One region of the Streptomyces sp. NPDC052023 genome, then DNA from elsewhere that is predicted to be linked to it. Evidence: riboswitches for the same ligand, from Rfam matches in the RefSeq annotation. Region 1 holds a riboswitch; each other region holds the start of a gene.
The links. A riboswitch is a leader RNA that binds a small molecule or an ion and turns the genes downstream of it on or off. The one in region 1 is predicted to bind cyclic di-AMP.
Positions count from the first base shown of each region.

Region 2: another riboswitch for cyclic di-AMP. It lies ahead of ACIHCM_RS04110 (M23 family metallopeptidase); the one in region 1 lies ahead of ACIHCM_RS30775 (transglycosylase SLT domain-containing protein).
Region 3: another riboswitch for cyclic di-AMP. It lies ahead of ACIHCM_RS24850 (transglycosylase family protein); the one in region 1 lies ahead of ACIHCM_RS30775 (transglycosylase SLT domain-containing protein).
Region 4: another riboswitch for cyclic di-AMP. It lies ahead of ACIHCM_RS07540 (LysM peptidoglycan-binding domain-containing M23 family metallopeptidase); the one in region 1 lies ahead of ACIHCM_RS30775 (transglycosylase SLT domain-containing protein).

Region 1 covers NZ_JBIUBW010000021.1:11,264-16,715, forward strand. Annotated here, with positions in the region: gene ACIHCM_RS30760 (polyprenyl synthetase family protein) at 1-68, opposite strand, end outside; gene ACIHCM_RS30765 (hypothetical protein) at 276-974, shown strand; gene ACIHCM_RS30770 (CocE/NonD family hydrolase) at 997-2,991, shown strand; cyclic di-AMP (ydaO/yuaA leader) riboswitch at 3,273-3,450, shown strand; gene ACIHCM_RS30775 (transglycosylase SLT domain-containing protein) at 3,454-3,927, shown strand; gene ACIHCM_RS30780 (HAD family hydrolase) at 3,891-4,769, opposite strand; gene fahA (fumarylacetoacetase) at 5,126-5,452, shown strand, end outside.
Region 2 covers NZ_JBIUBW010000002.1:14,881-20,332, reverse strand. Annotated here, with positions in the region: gene ACIHCM_RS04125 (dihydrofolate reductase family protein) at 1-310, shown strand, start outside; tRNA gene ACIHCM_RS04120 (tRNA-Met) at 397-470, shown strand; gene ACIHCM_RS04115 (PP2C family protein-serine/threonine phosphatase) at 629-1,867, shown strand; cyclic di-AMP (ydaO/yuaA leader) riboswitch at 2,083-2,260, shown strand; gene ACIHCM_RS04110 (M23 family metallopeptidase) at 2,272-3,324, shown strand; gene ACIHCM_RS04105 (PrsW family intramembrane metalloprotease) at 3,427-4,731, opposite strand; gene trmB (tRNA (guanosine(46)-N7)-methyltransferase TrmB) at 4,774-5,452, opposite strand, start outside.
Region 3 covers NZ_JBIUBW010000013.1:107,795-113,246, forward strand. Annotated here, with positions in the region: gene eno (phosphopyruvate hydratase) at 1-1,253, opposite strand, end outside; gene ACIHCM_RS24850 (transglycosylase family protein) at 1,815-2,513, opposite strand; cyclic di-AMP (ydaO/yuaA leader) riboswitch at 2,517-2,696, opposite strand; gene ACIHCM_RS24855 (transglycosylase family protein) at 2,914-4,014, opposite strand; gene ACIHCM_RS24860 (cytochrome P450) at 4,160-5,452, opposite strand, start outside.
Region 4 covers NZ_JBIUBW010000003.1:3,743-9,194, reverse strand. Annotated here, with positions in the region: gene ACIHCM_RS07555 (Glu/Leu/Phe/Val dehydrogenase dimerization domain-containing protein) at 1-392, shown strand, start outside; gene ACIHCM_RS07550 (TetR family transcriptional regulator C-terminal domain-containing protein) at 446-1,063, shown strand; gene ACIHCM_RS07545 (SGNH/GDSL hydrolase family protein) at 1,100-1,885, opposite strand; gene ACIHCM_RS07540 (LysM peptidoglycan-binding domain-containing M23 family metallopeptidase) at 2,118-3,092, opposite strand; cyclic di-AMP (ydaO/yuaA leader) riboswitch at 3,097-3,252, opposite strand; gene ACIHCM_RS07535 (tyrosine-protein phosphatase) at 3,813-4,610, shown strand; gene ACIHCM_RS07530 (DUF6126 family protein) at 4,614-4,733, opposite strand; gene ACIHCM_RS07525 (helix-turn-helix domain-containing protein) at 4,730-5,350, opposite strand; gene ACIHCM_RS07520 (aspartate aminotransferase family protein) at 5,427-5,452, opposite strand, start outside.

The sequences.
Region 1 (5,452 bases):
CCGGCCTGGACATCGGCTTCCAGAGCCTGGTCCCGCACGCTCAGCCCGAACGGCCCGACGACGGTCACGAGGGGTCTCCTGTCTGCTGGTGTCTACTGGCGATTACGCGGAATGTCGATAGGTCGCTGCCTTCACTCAAGTCAGCGTATCCGGTCACGTTTCGATCACCGAGGCCGCCCACCGTTACACCTCAGGCGGTATCGGATCACGGCGGGTATGTTTTTGATCAGTTGATATGAGCAGATATTTATCGACTTAGCCGGAAGAGGTGACCCTTGCCCCGCACCGCCGTCGCCACCGGACCTGAGAGCCTGCCGCCGTCCGGCGACGGCCGCGCCTTCCCCGGCCTCCACCGCGCCGTGCCCTGGGGCGCCGTCCTGATCGCCTTTGGGCTCTACGCCACGGCCGTCCCCGCCGCGGCCGTGACCTGGGCGGGCCTCGGCCTGGTCGGCGCGAGCACCGGGCTCCTCACGCCCCACGTGGCCACCGTGACCGGCTTCCCCCTCCGCTGGGCCACCAGCATCGGCGCCGTCGCGGGCCCGGTGGTCACGGGCCGGCACCGGGGCCGGTACCGGGGCCTCTCGGCTCCCGCGATCGGCATGACGTTCGGCCTCGTCCAGTACGTCACCTGCCGCCGTCACCTGGCCGGGCGTAAACGCGCGACGGAGTTCGCGCTTCCGTCGCGGGCGATACGCCGCGCCGTCCGCCTGGTCACCACAGGGCCGGCTCCCGCCGCCGCTCTCGCGGTGCCGTTCGCGGCAGCACACGCGCTGCCCGGGGGCCTCATCGTCGGCCTGCGCACGCTGGTGTCGATCGCGACGGGCGTGGCCCTCGGCGGCCTGCCCTTCCTCCTGATGGCCCACTCCTTCCGCCCCGCCCGGTCCGGCACCGACGGCGCGATCACCGTCGCCCCCGGCCTGGCGGAGCCGGTCGCAGGACCCCGGCCGCGCCGCACGACGCTCCCGGTCCACTGAAGCCATCCCTGGGGTCACGCTCATGCGCATCCGTACGTCCTTCCCCTACGAGACGACTCATCAGGACCTCCGTATCCCGCTGCCCGACGGAACCCGGTTGTACGCGCGCGTGTGGCGCCCGATCACCGGCGAGCCCGTACCGGCGCTCCTGGAGTACCTCCCGTACCGCCTGACCGACTGGACCGCGCCCCGCGACCATCAGCGCCACCCCTGGTACGCCGGCCACGGCTACGCCTCCGTCCGCGTCGACGTGCGCGGGCACGGCAACAGCGAGGATGTCCCGACGGACGCGTTTTCCGCGACCGAACTGGCCGACGGGGTCGAGGTGGTGAACTGGCTGGCCGCGCAACCCTGGTGCGACGGCAAGGTCGGGATGTTCGGCATCTCCTGGGGCGGCTTCAACTCCCTCCGGATCGCGGCCCTCGCGCCCGAGCCGCTCAAGGCGATCGTCGCGGTCTGCTCCGCGGACGACCGTTACGACAACGACGTGCACTACATGGGAGGTTCCGTCCTCGCCGCCGGCATGCACGCGTGGGCGGCGGCCATGCTCGCCTTCGCCTGCCGCCCGCCCGACCCGCACCATGTCGGCGATGCCTGGCGGGAGATGTGGCTGCGGCGCCTCGAAGAGGTCGAGCCCTTCGTCCACACCTGGCTCGCCCACCAAGGACGCGACGACTACTGGCGGCAGGGCGGCGCCGGCGAGGACTACGGCGCCGTCGGAGCCGCGGTGCTGGCGGTGGGCGGCTGGCACGACCCCTACCGCGACAGCGTGCTCCGCCTGGTCGAGCGCCTCCCGGCGGACCGCGTCCGCGGCCTCATCGGCCCCTGGTCGCACCAGTACCCCGACCGCGGCATGCCGCCCGGCACGGCGATCGGCTTCCTCCAGGAGACCCTGCGCTGGTGGGACCACTGGCTGAAGGGCGAGGACACCGGCGCGATGTCCGAGCCGCTGCTGCGGTCCTACGTCATGGACGCGCATCCCCCGGCCCCCGGGTACGAGACGCTGCCCGGCCGCTGGGTCGGCGAGCCCGCATGGCCCTCACCCCATGTGACGACGGTCACGTACGCCCTGCGGGGCGAGCCCGTGCTCGTCCGGTCGCCCCAGCACACCGGCGTCGACGCGGGGCGCTTCGTCCCGTCCGGGGGCGAGGCCGACCTGCCGCCGGACCAGCGGGAGGAGGACGCGCGCGGGGCAAGCTTCGACTTCGCGGTGCCGGAGGAGACGTGGGTGCTGGGGCGGCCGCGGGTACGGCTGCGGCTGACCTCGCAGGTGCCGCGCGGGCAGGTCGTCGCGCGCGTGTGCGACGTGGCGCCGGACGGCTCCTCGACCCTGGTGACACGGGGCGTGATCAACCTCTCCGCGCGCGAGGGGCGTGACCGGGTCACGCCGTGGGTCCCAGGGGCCACCGGGGACGTCACCTTCGAGCTCAGCGGCATCGGGTACGCCTTCCCACCCGGCCACCGCATCCGCCTCGCCGTCTCCTGTGCGTACTGGCCCTGGATCTGGCCCCAGCCGGACTCGTCAGCCGGCTTCACCCTGGACCCCTCCGGCAGCGCCCTCGAACTGCCGGTACGCGCGCGTGCCGTGGGCCCACCGCTCACCTTCGGCGAACCGGAGCAGTACGGGCCGCTCGGCGTCGCCCAGCCGGCCACGCTCGACGAACCGCGCCCGGAGCGGCTGGTCGTGCGGGACGTGGCCAAAGGCGAGTGGCGGCTGGAGGTCGACCCGCGCTGCGGCGGCACGCGCATGCACCCCGACGGGCTGGAGTACACCGAGGACGCGCTGGAGACGTACACCGTCCGTGAGGACGATCCGCTGTCGGCCCGCACCCGCTCGGACTGGTCGATCCGGCTGCACCGCCCGGAGTTCGCCTGGGACACGACGATCCGCACACGGTCGGAGATCGCCTGCACGGCGGAATATTTTTTGACCTCGAATGAGGTGATTTGCACCGATGGCGCAGAAGTGGTCTTCCACCGCACCTGGGAAGAGCGAATTCCACGGACCGCCGGTTAACTAGGACTTGGGCCTATTGCCCGATTTGCCATTCTTCTGCTCGCGCGTGACTTGGCTCACTCGGACGCCTTCACGATTTCCTTACAGAGGTCCCGCGACCTGCCTTTGCGCACAACCGAGTTGACCGTTGCCGGACGCGAAGGATCAAGGGCGCCAAACAGGCAATTCGAAGATCAAATCCCGCGATATGTGAAATCGCCACTTGTTTCGGACATGTGCTCTCGCATACGTTCCCGGCCAGTCGGGCGGAACGCCGAATCCTGCCGCCGCCCGAGCCACCCATGACGGACTCACTCACCGCACGGCAGGAGCGGGGGACCCAGGTGGATTGCCGGACCGGAGGCCGTACAGCACGGCACACCGGAACGGCTCGGGGTGAAGTCGCACTCGCAAGAGGCGGCCGGGCACCTCCCCGCCCGAACCCGACAGCTCACCTCGCAGGCGCCGGAGAGGACAGTCCCCATGACTGCAAACGGTCAGCACAGCCGCACCGCCCGCATCGCCCGCAGGCTCGCCGTCGCCGGTACCGGCGCCGCCCTGCTCGCCCTGCCGCTCGTCGGCGCCACCACCGCGTCCGCCGCCACGCCCGCGGCCGTCACCTCGGTCACGACGTACCCGAACAACCTGGACGGCTGGATCCGCCAGTCGCTCGACATCATGGCGCAGCAGGGGATCCCGGGCTCGTACGACGGCATCCACCGCAACATCATGCGTGAGTCGTCCGGCAACCCGAACGCCATCAACAACTGGGACTCCAACGCCGCCAAGGGCACCCCGTCCAAGGGTCTGCTCCAGGTCATCGACCCGACCTTCGCGGCCTACCACGTGCCCGGCACGGCGTACGACCCGTACGACCCGGTCGCCAACATCACCGCCGCCTGCAACTACGCGGCCGACCGCTACGGCTCCATCGACAACGTCTTCGGCCCGTACTGAGCCTCGGCCAGCAGCCGTTCGAGGACGACGGCGACGCCGTCGTCCTCGTTCGACAGGGTGATCTCGTCAGCCACCGCCTTGAGCTCGGGGTGGGCGTTGGCCATGGCGACGCCGTGCGCCGCCCAGTCGAACATGGGGATGTCGTTGGGCATGTCCCCGAAGGCGATGGTCCGTTCCGGGCCGAGGCCCAGGTGCCGGACCGCCAGCGCAAGTCCCGTCGCCTTGGTGATGCCGCACGGCTGGAGCTCGACCGTTCCCGGTCCCGACATGGTGACGGTCGCGAGCGAACCGACCACCGCGCGGGCCACCGCCGCCAACTCGTCGTCGGACAGGGTCGGATGACGCAGCAGCACCTTGCTGATCGGCGCGCACCACAGGTCGTCGCGGCGATCGATCCGCACCGCCGGCAGCGTGGGGTGCGGCATGAGATACCCCGGCTCGATCAAGGTGAGCCCGTCGACGCCGTCCTGGTCGACGGCCGCGTACACCTGTCCGACCTCGGCCTCGATCTTGCCGAGCGCGGTCTCCGCGAGTTCCCGGTCCAGCGTCACGGACCACAGCAGCCGATCCGCGCCGGCGTCGTACAACTGCGCGCCCTGCCCGCACACCGCGAGCCCCCCGCCGCCCAGGAGTTCCAGCAGCGGCCGCACCCTCGGCGCCGGCCTGCCGGTCACCACCAGATGCCGGGCTCCGGCCGCCGAGACCCGCGCGAGCGCGGCGAGGACACGGTCGGAGACCGTGTCGTCGCCACGGAGCAGCGTTCCGTCCAGGTCGGTGGCGATGAGGGCGTAGTCGGTGCGCGCGTACTCAGTGCGCGCGGCATATGCGATGGGTGCGGCCATGATCCGAGAATACGGACAGCGGACCCGCACCGTTCATTCCCAACTACCTTCACACCGTCTGCTTTTCACCCTCACGTGGCGCCGGGGAGGACCTGCGCCGGGTTCGCCGTCCGTGCCCGCAGGGTGCCGCCCGCTGTTGTCAGTGGCCGGTGCGATGCTTGCTTTCACTGCGCTGACGGATCGGGGGCGGTCATTGTGACGGGTCGGTGGGACATGCGGCGACGCGAAGGCACAAGGAGCTATTCAGGACATTCAGTGCCTTCAACGCGTTTCACACACTGCCCAAGACGGGTGCCGCAGCCGTAACGTGATCAGCGACCGCATGGACCGCGCGTACGAAAGTGAGGCAGCACCCCATGCCCCCCTTCGATGTCCCCGAGGGTGACCCCTTCGGTCCGCACAACCTTCCGTACGGCGTGTTCTCACCCGCCGGGTCCGCCGAGCGGACGGTGGGTGTCCGCCTCGGCGACCACGTCCTCGACGCCGGCGCGGCCGCCCTGGCGCTCGGCTCCCCGTACGCGGAGCTGCTGGCCCGCCCGACCCTCAACCCGCTGCTCGCCGCCGGCCGCACGGCCTGGTCGGACGTCCGTCGCGCGCTCACCGCCTGGGTCACCGTGCCGTCACACCGCGAGTCCCTCGCCCCGCTGATGCACCCCTTGTCCTCGGTGACCCTGCACCTTCCG
Region 2 (5,452 bases), on a different contig from region 1:
CGGCGATCCGGTCGTCCACGCGGAGGAGGCGGCGCTCGCCAAGATCGACGCGACCGACCCCCGGCTGCCCGGCGCCACGGTGTACACGAGCCTGGAGCCCTGCACCCACCGCGCCTCCCGGCCCCGGCCCTGCGCGCGCCTGATCCTCGACGCCGGGGTGGGGCGCGTGGTGACGGCCTGGCGTGAGCCGGACACGTTCGTGGCGGGCGCCGACGGGAGCGGGGTACTGGCGGCGGCCGGGGTGGACGTGGTGGTGGTTCCGGAGTACGCGACGGCGGCCAGGGAACCCAACCGGCACCTGGCCGTGTGAGGGACCTCCAGGTCCTGGTCGGCGCGGGCCTGCGGAAACCGTGGCGCGGAGCGTCCCGCGCATGGCGTACACTGGTGTCATACCGACGCGGGGTGGAGCAGCTCGGTAGCTCGCTGGGCTCATAACCCAGAGGTCGCAGGTTCAAATCCTGTCCCCGCTACTGAAGGCCCGGGGCCGGAATCCAGATCATGGATTCCGGCCCCGAGTCGTTTCCCGGCGCCGGTTCCTCCGTCATCCGGTCGGCCCGTCCGGCTGGTCTCCCGCGCCCGCTCCAGGAACTCTGGACAGGTGCGACGACCTGCGTAACAGGAGACGACAGTGCGGCCTGCGGAGGCAGAGGGAGAGCGGCCGTACGCCAGATCCGGCGACCGCGTCCCCGGTGACCCGGCCCCCGACGCCGCCCCCGGCCCCGGCGGCCCCGCGTCACTCGCCGGCCCGGTGCCACCCGCGCCGCCCCCCGAGGAACGCCCGATCTCCTCTGCCCGCACCTTCGTCCGCTTGCTCCCCGCCCTGCTCCTCGTCATCGGTGGCTGCTACGACTACCTGACCCCCAGCGGCTTCACCGGCGCCCCCCTGTTCACCGCCGCCCCACTCATCGCCGCCCCCCTCCTGTCCTGCCGGGCCACGGTCCTCACCGGCGTCGCGGCCCTCCTGGTGGTCGTGGCCATGGACATCCGGTTCGGCGAGGCCCTGAAGGTCGAGTCGCTCACCGAGGCGGTCACCGTGGCGACGGTCGCCGTTCTCGCCGTGCTGATCAACCGGCTCGTCCGGCGCAGCCATGCCCGCCTCGACTCGGCCTGGGAGATCGCGGAGGCCGCCCAGCTGGCGGTGCTGCCGGAGCCGATGGAGCGGATCGGCGGGTTCGAGATCGCCGCGCGCTACGAGGCCGCCCAGGCGGACGCCTTCATCGGCGGCGACCTCTACGCGGTGCAGGACAGCCGCTACGGCGTACGGCTGGTGGTCGGGGACGTGCGCGGCAAGGGTATGGGGGCGGTGGCGGCGGTCGCGGTGGTCATCGGGGCGTTCCGGGAGGCCGCCGAGCACGAGGCGACGCTGGCGGCGGTCGCGCAGCGGCTGGAGCGGGCACTGACGCGCGAGGCCTCACGGCGGGACGGCGTCGACGCCTTCGAGGGGTTCACCACCGCCGTACTCGCCGAGCTTCCGCACGACGACGGCGTCGTACGGATCCTCAACCGCGGCCATCCGCCGCCGCTGATGCTGTACGCCGACGGCACGGTGAGCGCGCTGCCCGCCCAGGAACCGGCGCTGCCGCTCGGCATGGGCGAGCTGGGCACGTGGGCGGACCGGGCGCAGGAGACGCCGTTCCCGGTAGGGGCGACGCTGTTGCTGTACACCGACGGCCTGTCCGAGGCCCGTGACGCGTGGGGCGCGTTCTACGACCCGGTGGCCGGGCTGGCCGGCCGGACCTTCTGTGGCCCCGGGGAGCTGCTGTGCGCGGTCGCCGACGAGGTCCGCCGGCACAGCGGGGGCGGCACCACCGACGACATGGCACTGCTCGCGGTACGGCGCCCGCACGGCGACTGTCACCGCGGGTGATCGAACGGAAGCCCTCCGCATAACAACTGACATGCAGTCAGATGTGGAGATGACTCTGAATGACGGTCAACTCGCCCGATTTTCGCCGTTCATGGACCTGTACGTCCTGGCAGAAAACGTTAAAGATCAAGTGGAACAGCTTGGAAATCAGGCCCCGGTTCTATTAACGTCCGATAACGCAGCGCGGTCGTCCCAGCCGTCACAAGAGGCGGCTCCGTGCGCACGCGCCGAATCCCGCGCGGGGCCCTCACCGGCCCACAGGGAACCGGGGAACCATCATCTTGGGGTGAATCGGGCGTATGCCGCCGTGGAAGCACGGCTGGTTTACGCGCGTAGGAGACCTTCCTGCTCCGAACCCGTCAGCTAACCCGGTAGGCGAGAAGGAAGGAAAGGAGTACGCCCACGTGGCGTCCAACCGGCCTGCCCCACAGGCCCCGTTCGTGCCGGATCAGCGCACCGCCGACGGCACCGAGACGTTCGTCTACGGCGCACAGCGCACCGACGAGGGCCCGTGGGAGGAGTGGAATCCCACTGCGGAGACCATCCGCCCCGTACGCGGCCGGCATCGCGTCAGCAAGCAGCGCGGCGGCGGGCTCGCCCGCAGCTCCACCGTTCTCGGCGTCGGCGTCATCGCCGCGGTCGGCGCGGGCGGCATGGCGAGCGCCAACACCGGCAAGCCGCCGGTGTCGATCTCGATGCCCGACCTGCCCAACGTCGGCTCGCTGATATCCGACGACTCCGACTCCGACTCCGCCGACACCTCGACCGCGAGCGCGCCGCTCAGCAGCCTCGGTACGGCCACCGCGGCCACCGCGGAGGGCACCACCGGCGCCGGTGAGACGCTGCGCGCCCGCATCATCGCGCAGGCCGAGCAGCAGCAGGAGCAGGTCGAGAGCAAGGCCGCCGCCGAGGCCGTGGCCGCCGCCGAGAAGGCCGCCGCCGAGGCAGCGGCCAAGGCGGAGAAGGAGGCCAAGGAGAAGGCCGCCGCCGCGAAGGCGAAGGCCGAGGAGGAGGCCCGGCAGAAGGCCGAGGCCGAGCGGCTCGCCGCGCTGGCCAAGCAGTTCACGCTGCCGACCTCCTCGTACACCCTCACCTCCACCTTCGGCCAGGCCGGCGCCCTGTGGTCGTCCGGCTACCACACCGGCCTCGACTTCGCCGCGCCGACCGGCACGCCCCTCAAGGCCGTCCACAGCGGCACCATCACCGAGGCCGGCTGGAACGGCTCGTACGGCTACAAGACCGTGCTGACCCTCGACGACGGCACCGAGATCTGGTACGCCCACCAGTCGTCGATCGGCGTCAGCGTCGGGCAGAAGGTCACCACGGGCGAGGTGATCGGCCGCGTGGGCGCCACCGGCAACGTGACCGGGGCCCACCTGCACATGGAGGTGCACACCGGCGACTCCGGTGGCATCGACCCGCTGGCCTGGCTGCGGAGCAAGGGCCTCAACCCCTGAGGGCCTCCTCCTGACGCGCTTTTCACGAACCCCGGCGGTCCTGACGGCAACCCCCCGACGTCAGGGCTGCCGGTTTCGGCTGTCCGGGGGCCGGGGGGCGTCCTACGACCGGTAGGGGTTGTACGCCGGGTAGGGCGCCGCGGGCCCGTGCGCAGGCGCCCAGCCGTACACCGGCGGCATCAGCACCGGCATCGGCGGGGCGGTCGTCCGGGCCGCGTACTCCAGGGCCGGGCGGGCGATCTCCCGGCGGCTCCACAGCTCCTGGAGCAGCTCACGTTCCCGTACGACGAAGTCGGTGCGGGCCCGGCCCCGGCGGCCCCGGTGCCGGAGGAAGGCCAGGGACGTGGCGTACGCCTCGTACTGTGAGACCGCCCGGGCGGCCGGTCTGCCGAGGTGGTGGCCCGCGTACTCGCGGGCAAGCCGGCGGGCCCGCATCGAGCCGAGGGCGAAGGGCTCGGACGGCGAGATCCAGCCGGCCACGACGTAGGCCGGGAGCTCCTCGCGGACGGTCCGCAGCTCCCGCTGCCGCGTCCAGATCACCAGCCAGGTCAGCAGCCCGAACGCGGGGACCATGAAGCCGCCGTACACCGCGAGGAACCCGTAGTCACCGAAGGTCGCAGAGCCGTTCCAGAAGGCGTGCATCCCCATCGCGAGCAACAGCCCCGTCGGCGGGAGCAGCACGCGGCGCAGCCGCTGGCGCTCCGCGGCGAGCGCGGCGATGCCGAAGCCGATGCCGGTGAACACGGTGAACAGGGGGTGCGCGAACGGCGACATGATGACCCGCACGAAGAACGTCGCGGCGGTCACGGAGGCGATCCCGCTGTGGCCGGCCAGCTGGTCGGTGCCGAACGCGGTGCCGAGGTAGAGGATGTTCTCGGTGAAGGCGAAGCCGGTGGCGGTCACCCCGGCTATGACGACGCCGTCGAGGATTCCGGTGAAGTCGCGGCGCCGGAAGAGGAAGAGCAGCAGGATCGCGGCCGCCTTCGCGGACTCCTCGACGATCGGGGCTATGACCGTGGCACCCCAGGTGTCGGCGCTGGCCGGGTCCGCGGTCGCTATCCATCTGGTCGCGAAGCTGTTCGCGATGATGGCGATCAGCGCGGCCGCGCAGGCGCCCCAGGAGAAGGCGAACATCAGGTTCCGCCAGGGGCCGGGTTCGACCCGGTCCAGCCAGCGGAAGACGGCTATGAGCAGCGGCACGGGCAGGACCGCGAGGCCGAGCCCCACCAGGAAGCCCTGGGTGCCGGTCTGCTCCCGGACCAGGGCCAGGATCACCAGGCCGGACAGCGCGAGCAGCGTGATCAGCGCGCCGTACCGCACCCACCGCCGGTGCCACCAGTGCGCGTGCCGCAGGGGGCCGCCGAGGGGGATGCCGGGATGCGTCGGGTACGGGGGACTGGTCGCCACGGCATTGACCCTAACGAGGGGAGATTCGAACGAGGGAACGTTTTACGGCTGACCTTCGTGCGCCACGCGACGGAAGAGCAGGTCGTTCACCACGTGTCCTTTCTCCAGCCCCTGCCCCTCGAAACGGGTGCGCGGGCGGAAGCCGGGGCGTGGCGCGAAGCCACCGTCGGGCCGGGTGTTCGCGAAATCGGGGTGCGCGGTGAGCACCTCCAGCATCACCTCGGCGTACGGCTCCCAGTCCGTCGCGCAGTGCAGCAGCGCGCCCGGCTTCAGGCGGGTCGCGGCGAGGGTGAGGAAGGCCGGCTGGATCAGCCGCCGCTTGTGGTGGCGCTTCTTGGGCCAGGGGTCGGGGAAGAAGACGCGCAGCCCGTCGAGCGAGTCGGGGGTGAGCATCTCGCGCAGCAGGATGATGGCGTCGCCGTTGGCCACCCGGATGTTGCTCATGCCGCTCAGGTCGGCGAGGTTGAGCAGATTGCCCTGGCCGGGGGTGTGCACGTCCACGGCGAGGATGTTGGTGTCCGGGTCGGCGGCGGCCATCTGGGCGGTCGCCTCGCCCATGCCGAAGCCGATCTCCAGCACGACGGGGTTGTCGTTGCCGAACAGCTCGGCGAGGTCCAGGACCCGCGAGCCGTCGATGTCCAGCCCCCACTTGGGCCACAGCCGCTGCAACGCGTCCGCCTGCCCCGAGGTCACCCGGCTCCGCCGTGGCTGAAAACTCCGG
Region 3 (5,452 bases), on a different contig from region 1:
CGGCCGGCGTACACCGCGGCGTCGTCGAGGATCTCCTCGATACGCAGCAGCTGGTTGTACTTGGCGACGCGCTCGGAACGGGCCGGGGCGCCGGTCTTGATCTGGCCGCAGTTGGTGGCGACGGCGAGGTCGGCGATGGTGACGTCCTCGGTCTCGCCGGAGCGGTGGGACATCATGCACTTGAAGCCGCTGCGCTGGGCCAGCTCGACGGCGTCCAGGGTCTCGGTGAGCGAGCCGATCTGGTTGACCTTGACCAGCAGGGCGTTGGCGGCGCCGTCCTCGATGCCGCGGGCCAGGCGCTCCGGGTTGGTGACGAACAGGTCGTCGCCGACGAGCTGGACCTTGTCACCGAGCTTGTCGGTGATGGTCTTCCAGCCCTCCCAGTCGTCCTCGAACAGCGGGTCCTCGATGGAGACGAGCGGGTACGCGTCGACGAGCTCCGCGTAGTACTCGGTCATCTCGGCGGCCGAGCGGTCCTTGCCCTCGAAGGTGTAGACGCCGTCCTTGTAGAACTCGGACGCGGCCACGTCGAGGGCCAGGGCGATCTGCTCGCCGGGCGTGTAGCCGGCTTCCTTGATCGCCTCCAGGATGAGGTCGAGGGCCTCGCGGTTGGAGCCGAGGTTCGGGGCGAAGCCGCCCTCGTCGCCGAGGCCGGTGGCCAGGCCCTTGCCCTTCAGCACCTTCTTGAGGGTGTGGTAGACCTCGGCGCCCCAGCGCAGGGCCTCGGAGAAGGACTCCGCGCCGATCGGGGCGATCATGAACTCCTGGATGTCCACGTTGGAGTCGGCGTGCGAGCCGCCGTTCAGGATGTTCATCATCGGCACCGGCAGCAGGTGCGCGTTGGGGCCGCCCAGGTAGCGGAACAGCGGCAGGTCGCTGGCCTCGGAGGCGGCGTGCGCCACGGCGAGCGAGACGCCGAGGATGGCGTTGGCGCCGAGGGAGCCCTTGTTGTCGGTGGCGTCCAGGTCGAACATCGCCTGGTCGATCAGGCGCTGCTCGGTGGCGTCGTAACCGACCAGCTCCGGGCCGATCTGCTCGATGACGGCGAGGACGGCCTTCTCGACGCCCTTGCCGAGGTAGCGGTTGGGGTCGCCGTCGCGGAGCTCGATGGCCTCGAAGGCGCCGGTGGAAGCGCCGGACGGAACGGCGGCACGACCCGTGCTGCCGTCGTCGAGGCCGACCTCGACCTCGACCGTGGGGTTGCCTCGGGAGTCCAGGATTTCCCGGGCTACGACGACGTCGATGGACGGCACGAGCATCTCCTTCGTGGATGTGACGCGGTTTAGCAGGACCGCAGCGGCTCTGCGAGACGAGCCTAACCGCCTCCGTGCGATCGGCCAGCCGGTCGCCCATCTCGTGGACGGAACCGAGAGTAAATTGTTTCCGAACGAAACAAAGACGGGGGCGCACGGGGTGGGAAGCGGGGGGTGAGGGGGCGGGGGGCCGGCGGACGGCGACCCGGGGGACGCCGGATGGCCGAGACCGCGGGGCAGGTGGATGTCCGGTGGGCGGCATCGGCGCGGTGCACGGGCGATGAAGGGCCGGGACCCCAGGCGAGCGCGTGTCCTTGCGGGTGGCATCGGCGCGGCGCGCGGCCGGCATGCAGGGCGAGGGGGCGCCTGGGGCGGCGCACGGCTGAGACAGGGGGGCGGCTGACCGACGATCCCGATAGCGGCGCACCGATGCGGGGCGTAAAAAAGCCCCGCCCCGGTGCGTACGGGGGAACACGCACCAGGGCGGGGAGCCCGTGGGGACGGGGGGTGACCCTCACGGGAGCCTCTGGGGCCTCCGGCGGGCCGGCGGCGTACGCCGTCCTACTTCAGGTGCAGCTGCTGACCCGGGAAGATGAGGTCGGCGTCCTCGACGATGTCCTTGTTCAGCTGGAACAGCTTCTCCCAGCCACCCTTGACGTCGTGCTCGGCGGCGATGGTGCTGAGGGTGTCACCCTCGGCGACCTTGTACTCGCCGTCGCCCTTCTTCACCTTGTCGCCGGTCGGCGTGGTGACCGTCTCCTTCGCGGCCGGACGCTCCTCGGAACGCGAAGCCGGCTGCTCCTCGGTCGCCCGCGTGCTGGTGTCGGTGCTCTGCGACTCGTTCGCGGCGGAGCCGCTGTCGGTGGAGCCACCGCCGGTGTACGCGGCGTTCGACAGGCCCGTGCCGCAGACCGGCCAGGCACCCTTGCCCTGGCCCGCGAGCACCTTCTCGGCGATCTGGATCTGCTGCTCCTTGGAGGCCTGGTCGGCCGTGGAGGCGAACTGCGTGCCGCCGTACGCGGCCCAGGTCGAGGCGGAGAACTGCAGACCGCCGTAGTAACCGTTGCCGGTGTTGATGGACCAGTTGCCACCGGACTCGCACTGGGCGACGGTGTCCCACTCGGAGGCCGTGGCGGCGGAGGCGCTGCCGGCGGCCATCAGCGGCGCGGCGACGGCGGCGGCACCGGTGACGCCGACCGCGGCGATGGCGCGAACGGCCTTGGACGGACGACGGTGCTTGCCCTTGCTGGAAAACAGCATGGTTGATCCCCTCACCGACGCCTGCGAGGTGAGCTGTCGGGTTCGGGCCGGTTGAGTTGCCCGGCCACACCTCCCTGGGAGGCGTGGCTTCACCCCAAGCCGGTTCCGGCGCTGAGTCTCCTCAACTGCCGGGCCCGGCACCTACCTTGGGTCCCCCGCTCCTGCCTACGGCGCTTGACGCGACGACTGTTCCCGGCCGGCCGCTGGCAGGATTCGGCGTTGCGGCAACCGGGGCTCGTGTTGACGAGCGGTCATGACCGTAGACAGGCGATCGACGGAATTTCAAAGACGATCAGGGCTTCTGAGACTCATCCCACACTTTCGCCAAAACGGACATTCAGCTCGAAGTGTGACGTGAACTCCCGCCGCCCGCAGGCCGTTTCCGGGCCTGCTCGCCGGCCTACTCCGCCCGGATGTCGAGCTCCTGACCGGGGACGATGTGGTCGGGGTCGGCACCGAGGGCGTTCTTGTTCCCGGCGTACAGCGCGGCCCATCCGCCTTGCACGTCAAGGGAGTCGGCGATGCTCCAGAGGCTGTCGCCGTCCCGGACCGTGTATGAACCGTCGACGGCCGCGCGGGTGCCGGCGGCTCCGCGCGAGGCATGCCGCCCGGCGGACTCTCCGGACCTGCCGTCACCCTCGTCCGCGCTGCCCCCTCGGTGCTTGCCGGTGCCGAGGGCTCCGGTGTCGGTGAGGTTCGAGGTGCTCGGCATGCCCGAAGGCACGTCGGAAGACGGGGAACTTGAGGGGGATTCGCCCGATTCAGGGGATTCGCTGGAGCTGGGGGATCCACTGGAATCGGGAGAGGTGGATCCGCCGGCCTCCTGGGAGGTGGAACCGTCGGACGGGCGGGATTGGCCGGATTCGCCGGATTCAGTGGAGTCCGGGGAATTCGTTGGGTTTGCCGGACTCGATGGCTTCGCGGAATCCGTGGGCGCACCGGAACCATGCGACTCATCGGCGTCGCTGGAGCCGCCGGAACCGCTGGAGCCGTCGGCATGGCTACGGCCGGACGAGTGGGACAAGCCGAGCGAGTTGGACAGACTTCCCGAATCGCTGGATCTCGTATGCGACGGCGTACTGGAGGCGTCACCGGCCACCCCCGTGTCGACCGCGGCCGACTCGGTGTCCACATCGAGCCCCACCAGCGGCCCGCAGGTCGCCCACGCGCCCACGCCCTGGTCCGCGAGGACCTTCTCGGCGACGGCGATCTGCTGCGAACGACTGGCCCGGTCCGCGCTCGCGGCGTACATGAGGCCGCCGTACTTCTCCCAGTCCTGCTGGGAGAGTTGCAGCCCGCCGTAGTAGCCGTTGCCCGTGTCGGCGCTCCAGGAGCCACCGGTCTCGCACTCCGCGACCCGGTCCCATGTCGTTCCGCCGGCGGCGCTCGCACCGGTGGCGCCGAGGAGCGGGATGGCGATGGCGGAGCCGGTCACTCCGGCCGCGACGACAAGAGCGGGTGCCTGGCGGGGGCGACGGTGACGACCGTTCCCGGAGAGCATGCGGGGACCTTTCGCGCGACAGCGGGGATCTGCGCGGCAGGTGAAACAGGGGGGCCGCGCTGATGGGTGAACGTATAGGCAGACGATCACTTGTCACAAGTTAATGCCGCACAGATCACGTGAAGATCACATAGTTGAAAGTGCGTCACGTTTCCTGCGCAGGCGTGAACTCCACCGGCAGCGTCCGCAGTCCCCGCATGATGAGCCCCCCGCGCCACCGCAATTCAGCCGGATCCACCGCGAGTCGCAGGTCCGGGAGGCGGGTGAGGAGGGTGGCGAGCGCGGTCTGGCCCTCCAGGCGGGCCAGCGGGGCGCCGAGGCAGTAGTGGATGCCGTGGCCGTAGCCGAGGTGCTGGTTGTCGCGGCGCGCCAGGTCGAGGGTGTCCGGGTCCGCGAACCGCTCCGGATCCCGGTCGGCGGCGGCGAGTACGACGAGGACGGGGTCGCCGGTCGCGATGTCCTGGCCGCCGATGGTGAGCGGCTGGGTGGCGAACCGCCAGGTGGCGAGCTCCACGGGCCCGTCGTAGCGCAGGAGTTCCTCCACGCCGGTCTCCAGCAGGGCGCGTTCGCCGCGGGCCAGGGACTGCTGGAGGCGGGTGCGCTGTTCGGGGTGGGTGAGCAGGGCGTAGGTGCCGTTGCCGATGAGGTTCACGGTCGTCTCGAAACCGGCGAACAGGAGGATGAAGGCCATGGCCGCCGCCTCGTTCTCGGTGAGGTGCTCGCCGTGGTCGGAGGCGCGGATGAGGCCGGAGATCAGGTCCTCGGCGGGGCCGGGTGCGGCGGGGAGGGTGGCTCGTTTGCGGTGGATCAGCTCCAGGAGGTAGCCGCGCATCCTCTTCACCGACCGCGCGACCCCGCCCCGGGGCCCGCCGCCGTGCCGGATCATCATGCCCGCCCAGTCCCGGAAGTCGTCCTGGTCCTCACGGGGGACGCCGAGCAGGTCGCAGATGGCGTAGATGGGGAGCGGGAAGGCGAAGTCGTGGATCAGGTCGGCGGAGCCGTCGCGGGCGAACCGGCCGATGAGGTCGTCGGTGAGCTCCTGCACCCGCGGGGCGAACTCGGCGACGCGGCGCGGCGTGAACGCCTTCGAGACCAGCCGGCGCAGCCGGGTGTGGTCCGGCGGATCGATGTTGAGCAGGTGCGTCATCAACTCGGCCTTGCGCTCACCGGGGATACCGGTCTTCCCCTTGGCGTGCGCGGGCTCGTCGTGGTGCGCGGGGTTCTTGGACAGCCGCTGGTCGGCGAGAGCCTGCTTGGCGTCGGCGTACCGGGTGACCAGCCAGGCCTCCACCCCGCTGGGCAGCCTCGTCCGGTGCACGGGCGCGTGCTCGCGCAGCCAGGCGTAGGCCGGGTACGGGTCGGTCGCGAACTCCCGGGTGAAGAGCTCGGGCGCGGGGGTGGAGCCGGGCGCGGGCGGGTCGGGGTGGTGGTGCTGGTC
Region 4 (5,452 bases), on a different contig from region 1:
CCGCCGACGCGGAGGTGCTGGTGCCGGCCGCCGTCTCCTACGCGGTCGGTGTCGCGGACCAGGAGCGCATCACCGCCCGCTGGATCGTCGAGGCCGCCAACATGCCCGTCGTCCCGGAGGCGGAGGCGCTGCTCACCGCGCGCGGGGTGGCGGTGCTGCCCGACGTGGTGGTCAACTCCGGAACGAACGCGTGGTGGTGGTGGACGTTGTTCGGCGACATCGGCGCGGACGCGGACGAGGCGTTCGCGTACACGCGGCGCTCGATGCGCGCCCTGACCGATGTGGTGCTGGCACGCGCGGAGGCCGACGGGAGCACGCCGCGTGCCGCCGCGCACGCCGTGGCCGCGGACCGGCTGCCACTGCTCGCGGAGCGCTTCGGGTCGTACCGCTGAGGGGAAGGTCACCGCCCGGCCACCGGCCGGACGTGGCCCGTTAGGGTGACGGGGTGGCGAGAGTGCGGTTGAGCGTGGCGGAGCGGCGCGAGGAGTTGTTGCGCGCCGCCGTGGAGCAGATCGAGACACGGGGCGTGGCGGCGGTGCGGATCGCCGATGTGGCCTCCGCGCTCGGTGTGAGCAACGCGCTGGTGCTGTACCACTTCTCGACGAAGGAGAGGCTGGTCGCCGCCGCGTTCGCGTACGCGGCGGAGGACGATCTCGCCCATCTGGGCAAGTTGCTCGGGCGGCGGACGACGGCACTGCGCCGGCTGCGGTCGGCGGTGCGCTGGTACGCGCCGACAGGCCCGGCCAAGGGCTGGCGGCTGTGGATCGAGGGCTGGGCGGCGGCGCTGCGCGAGCCCGCGCTGCGGGAGGTCACCCGGGACCTCGACAAGCGGTGGAAGGCGGCGATCGCCGAGGTCATCGCCGAGGGTGTGGCGGCCGGCGAGTTCCACTGCCCGGACCCCATGGGCTCGGCCCTGCGCCTGACCGCCCTGCTCGACGGGCTGGCCGTGCAGATCACGTCCTACGCGGGAGCGGTCTCCCGCGCGCGTGCCCAGGAGTGGGTGGACGAGGCGCTGGCCCGGGAGCTGGGGCTGACGGAGGTGCCGGCGGCCGGGCGGCGCTGAGCCGCCGGCGATCCGTCGCCCTGTGCACCGAACGCCTCAAGCCACCGACGCGATCCGCATCTTGATGTCGTCCGGCGACAGCATGCCCTTGGCCGTGACGTGGTCGCCGGAGGACTGACCGCGCAGCCGCCGGCCGATCCACGGCACCAGGTACTCACGCGCCCAGTACACGTCGTCCCGGCGCACGTCGAGGGTGCCCCGCGGCGGAAGCGGCGGCCAGGGCTGCTCCGGGTCGGCGGGGACGGCGAGGCGTAGGGCCTGACCGGCGCGCAGCGCCACCCGCGTGTGCCCCTCGGGAGACAGGTGCAGCCGGTCGTGGTCCCACGCTCGGCGGTCCTGGACGGACTTGAGCGACCACAGGTCGAGCACCGGGCAGCCGTACCGGTCGGCGATGGCCCGCACATGGCCGTTGTAGGTGGCGATCTTGCCGCGCAGATGCCTGAGCACGGGGACGCCCCGGGTGTCGAAACCGGTCGTCACCAGGACGGTGCCGACGGCGGCGGTCAGCGCGGCGACCGCCGTCTCGAAGCGCTCGGCCACGTCGTCGGGGTCGGTGCCCGGGCGGATGATGTCGTTGCCGCCGGCGCAGAACGACACCAGGTCCGGCCTGAGTTCGACGGCCCTCGGGATCTGTTCCGCCACGATCTGGTCGAGCAGCCTGCCGCGCACGGCGAGATTGGTGTACTGGAAGTCGCCCTCGGGACGGCGGTCCGCGAGCAGTACGGCGAACCGGTCGGCCCAGCCGACGAACGCCCCGTCGGGGCCGGGGTCGCCGACGCCCTCGGTGAAGCTGTCCCCCACCGCCACGTACGACCCGATCACTGATCTGCTGTCACTCTTCGAATCGTCTGCCACGTCGGGACATGATTCCCCTTCGAATGTGACCTACGCGACCGTAGGAAGGGGTTGACGGACGGTGAGAAAGGCCACGGCCAAAGGATTGGTCAACTGCGGAATAACGCCGTAGGCCCGCAACGACCGCAGGCACCGAACGCACCGAAGGCCGGACCCGGGGATCGGGGTCCGGCCTTCGGTGGCGTGAGCGGCGCGTGCGTCAGCCGATCGAGACGCCCTTGGAGGCGAGGTAGGCGACCGGGTCGACGTCCGAGCCGTAGTCCGGCGTGGTGCGGATCTCGAAGTGCAGGTGCGGGCCCGTGGAGTTGCCGGTCGAACCGGAGAGGCCGATCTGCTGGCCCGCGGTCACGCTCTGGCCGCTGGCGACGGAGAGCGAGGACAGGTGGGCGTACTGGGCGTAGTAGCCGTCGGCGAGCTTGATGACGACCTGGTTTCCGTACGCGCCGGCCCAGCCCGCGGAGACGACCGTGCCCGCGCCGACGGCCTTCAGCGGGGTGCCGGTCGCGGCGGCGAAGTCGACGCCCGTGTGGTAGCCGCTGGACCACATGCTGCCTGCCACGCGGTAGGCGGTACCGACGCCGGCGCCGTCCACGGGGGCGGAGAAGCCGGTGGAGGTGGCGGTCTCCGCGGCCTGGGTGGAGGCCGGGGCCTCGGACGTGTTCGCCGCGGCTTCGGACGCGTTCGAGGACTGCGACGCCTCGGTCGTGGCCGGCGATGCGGCCGGGGCGGAGGGAGCGGCGGCGGACGGCGCGGTCGGCTGCTTACCGCCGCTCGCCGCTGCCTTCGCGCCGATCGTGAGCTTCAGACCGGGGTGGATGAGCGACGGGTCCTGACCCACCGCCTCACGGTTGTCCTCGTAGAGCCGCTGCCAGCCACCGCTGACGTTCTGCTCGTCGGCGATCTTCGAGAGGTAGTCGCCGACCTTCACCGAATACGTCCGCACACCGGCCTTCTTGGCGGTGGACTGCTTTTCGGCGGACTGCTGCTGCACTGCCGTCTTTTGGACCGGGACCGACTGAACGGCCTTCTCCGCGGCGGACTGGGGGGTGGCGGCGTGGGCGCCGGCGGCCCCCATCAGCGGGAGGGCGAGTGCGGCGCCACCGGTTCCGGCGACGGCGATGGAACGGGTGAAGCGCTGGGTCTTCGGACGGCGGTGCTTACCCTTCGCGGGCATGGCGAATTCCTCTCCGGCGCCTGCGAGGTGAGCTGTCGGGTGCGGACTGGAGATGTCCGGCCGCGTCGGGACGAGGCTTTACCCCGAGCCGTTCCGGGAACCGGAACAGGCAACTACCTGTGGGTCCCCCGCTCCTGCCGAACACGGGTGGGTTTGCGCGGGCACCGGGCGGCGGCAGGATTAGGCGTCCGCCCGGATCGGTGTGGAACGTAAGCGACCGCGACGCAACGGGACAAGCAAGAGGTTCCGCCGGAACGCCGTTTTCGTGATCCGTTCACCCGAATTCCGGTCACACTCCGTGCATCGGAGAGCGTGTGATTTCCGTAAACGCCCTTAAAAGGCACGTGAATTACACATGCATGACAAACGACGCTCGGTCACGGATATGACGCTGCTCACGTGACCCTGCTCCAGGTTTCCTTATTTGAGAGAGAGTTGGAAAGAAGGGCCTAATTCGGACAGACAGCCTAGATGGGATTCTTGGAGGAAAAACAGTCACACCCGGTTCAGGATGCGGCCCCCGTCGCACCATGAAGACATCCCGCGCATTTCGCCCGATTCGCCACATTGGTACAGCGCTGTCGGGTGTACGGCTCGCGGGCGCAGTTCGTGCTCCCCTGACCGCCTCAGGACAACTCATGGCCGGGGAAATCCGTGTCGTATCGTCAAGACGTGCCCGTCGACGAGCCGCGCCGACGGGGCCGATGGGAGGGAGCCCCCGTGACGCAGCACGTGCCGTCGACCGAGCCCGAACTGGCCGGAGTGCGCAACTTCCGTGACGTGGGCGGACTGCCGACGGTGGACGGGCGCAGGGTGCGGCAGGGAGTGCTGTTCCGCAGCGGCCACCTCGCCCACGCGACCGCGCAGGACGCCACGTTCCTCGCCTCACTGGGGCTGCACACGATCTTCGACTTCCGTAACGCCGCGGACCAGAGGCTGGAGGGCCCGGACATCGAGCTGCCGGGTGTGCGCAACGTCAACCTGCCGCTGTCCGACCCGGCGGACGGCGCGGAGTTCTGGAAGATGGTCCGGGACGGCGACGTGGAGCAGCTGCGGGAGGTCCTGGCCGACGGCAGGGCCGCGGACCGGATGGTCACCTCGTACCGCATGATCGTCAAGGAGCGCACCGCCGAGCACTCCCAGGTGCTGCACGCGATCGCCGAGGACAGCGTCCCCGCGCTGATGCACTGCGCGGCGGGCAAGGACCGCGCCGGGCTGTCGATCGCCGTCACGCTGCTCGCGCTGGGTGTGGAGCGCGAGGCGATCCTCGCCGACTACCTGGAGTCCAACGCCAAGCACCGCCGCTACAAGGTGCACCGGGGCGGCAGCTCCGCCTCGGCGTACTCCCCGGAGGTCATGGAGCTGCTCAGCCCGCTCTTCGACGCGCGCGCCGAGTATCTGACGGCGGCGTTCGAGACCGTCGAGGAGACCTGGGGCGACGTCGACACCTACCTGGCGCAGGGGCTCGGCGTAGCCCCCGGGACCCGGGAACGACTGCGCGAGCGCCTGCTCGACTGACCTCTACTTGGCGCCGACCTCGAAAAGCAGATAGAGGAAGCCGGCGAAGAGGTGTCCCGCCACGAGGTAGATGACGAACCGGACCCAGATACCCCGGGGAATCTTCCCCTCGGTGTCTCTCATGGCATGTCTCCCGTGGTAGGGCCGAGGCAGAGCGCGGCCGTGGGGCTCTGCAGCAGGGTGTGGACGAAGAGGAGGTCGACCCCGCCCGGGTCCTCGGCGGCGATGCGGTGCGGGGTCAGGGAGTCGAAGTGGGCGCTGTCGCCCGGGCCGAGCCGGTGCGCGGCATCCCCGAGGCGCAGCCGCAGCCGTCCCTGGAGGACGTACAGCCACTCCTCACCGGCGTGCACCCGCACGATGTCGCCCTGCGAGCCGTAGGGCACATGCACCCGCAGGGCCTGCATGCCCCGCCCGGAGGCGCCCGCCTGCCAGTACGTCCAGCCGCCGGCGCCGCTCGGCTCCATGTCGGCGGCCCGCACGACGGCGTCCCGGTCGGCGACCGTCTCGCCGAGCAGCTCCGAGACGGTCGTACCGTAGATACGGGCGAGGGCCAGCAGCATCGGCAGCGACGGCTGGCGCTGCCCGGTCTCCAGCCGGGACAGATGGGCGGGCGAGAGCCCGGCCGAGCGAGCGGCGGCCTCCAGGGTGAGGGAGGCGCGCCGGCGCAGTTCGCGGAGTTGCGGGGCGACGGCCGGCAGCGACACGGCCGGCTCGGCCCCGGGCTCGGAAGAGGAGCTCATGGCTCCATTCAGCCGGACGATTGCCTCAGGGGCAAATTGTTTGCCTCAGAGGCAAGGCCCGCCGAACCCCCCGGCGTCAGCGGTGGGCCACCGCCTGCTTCA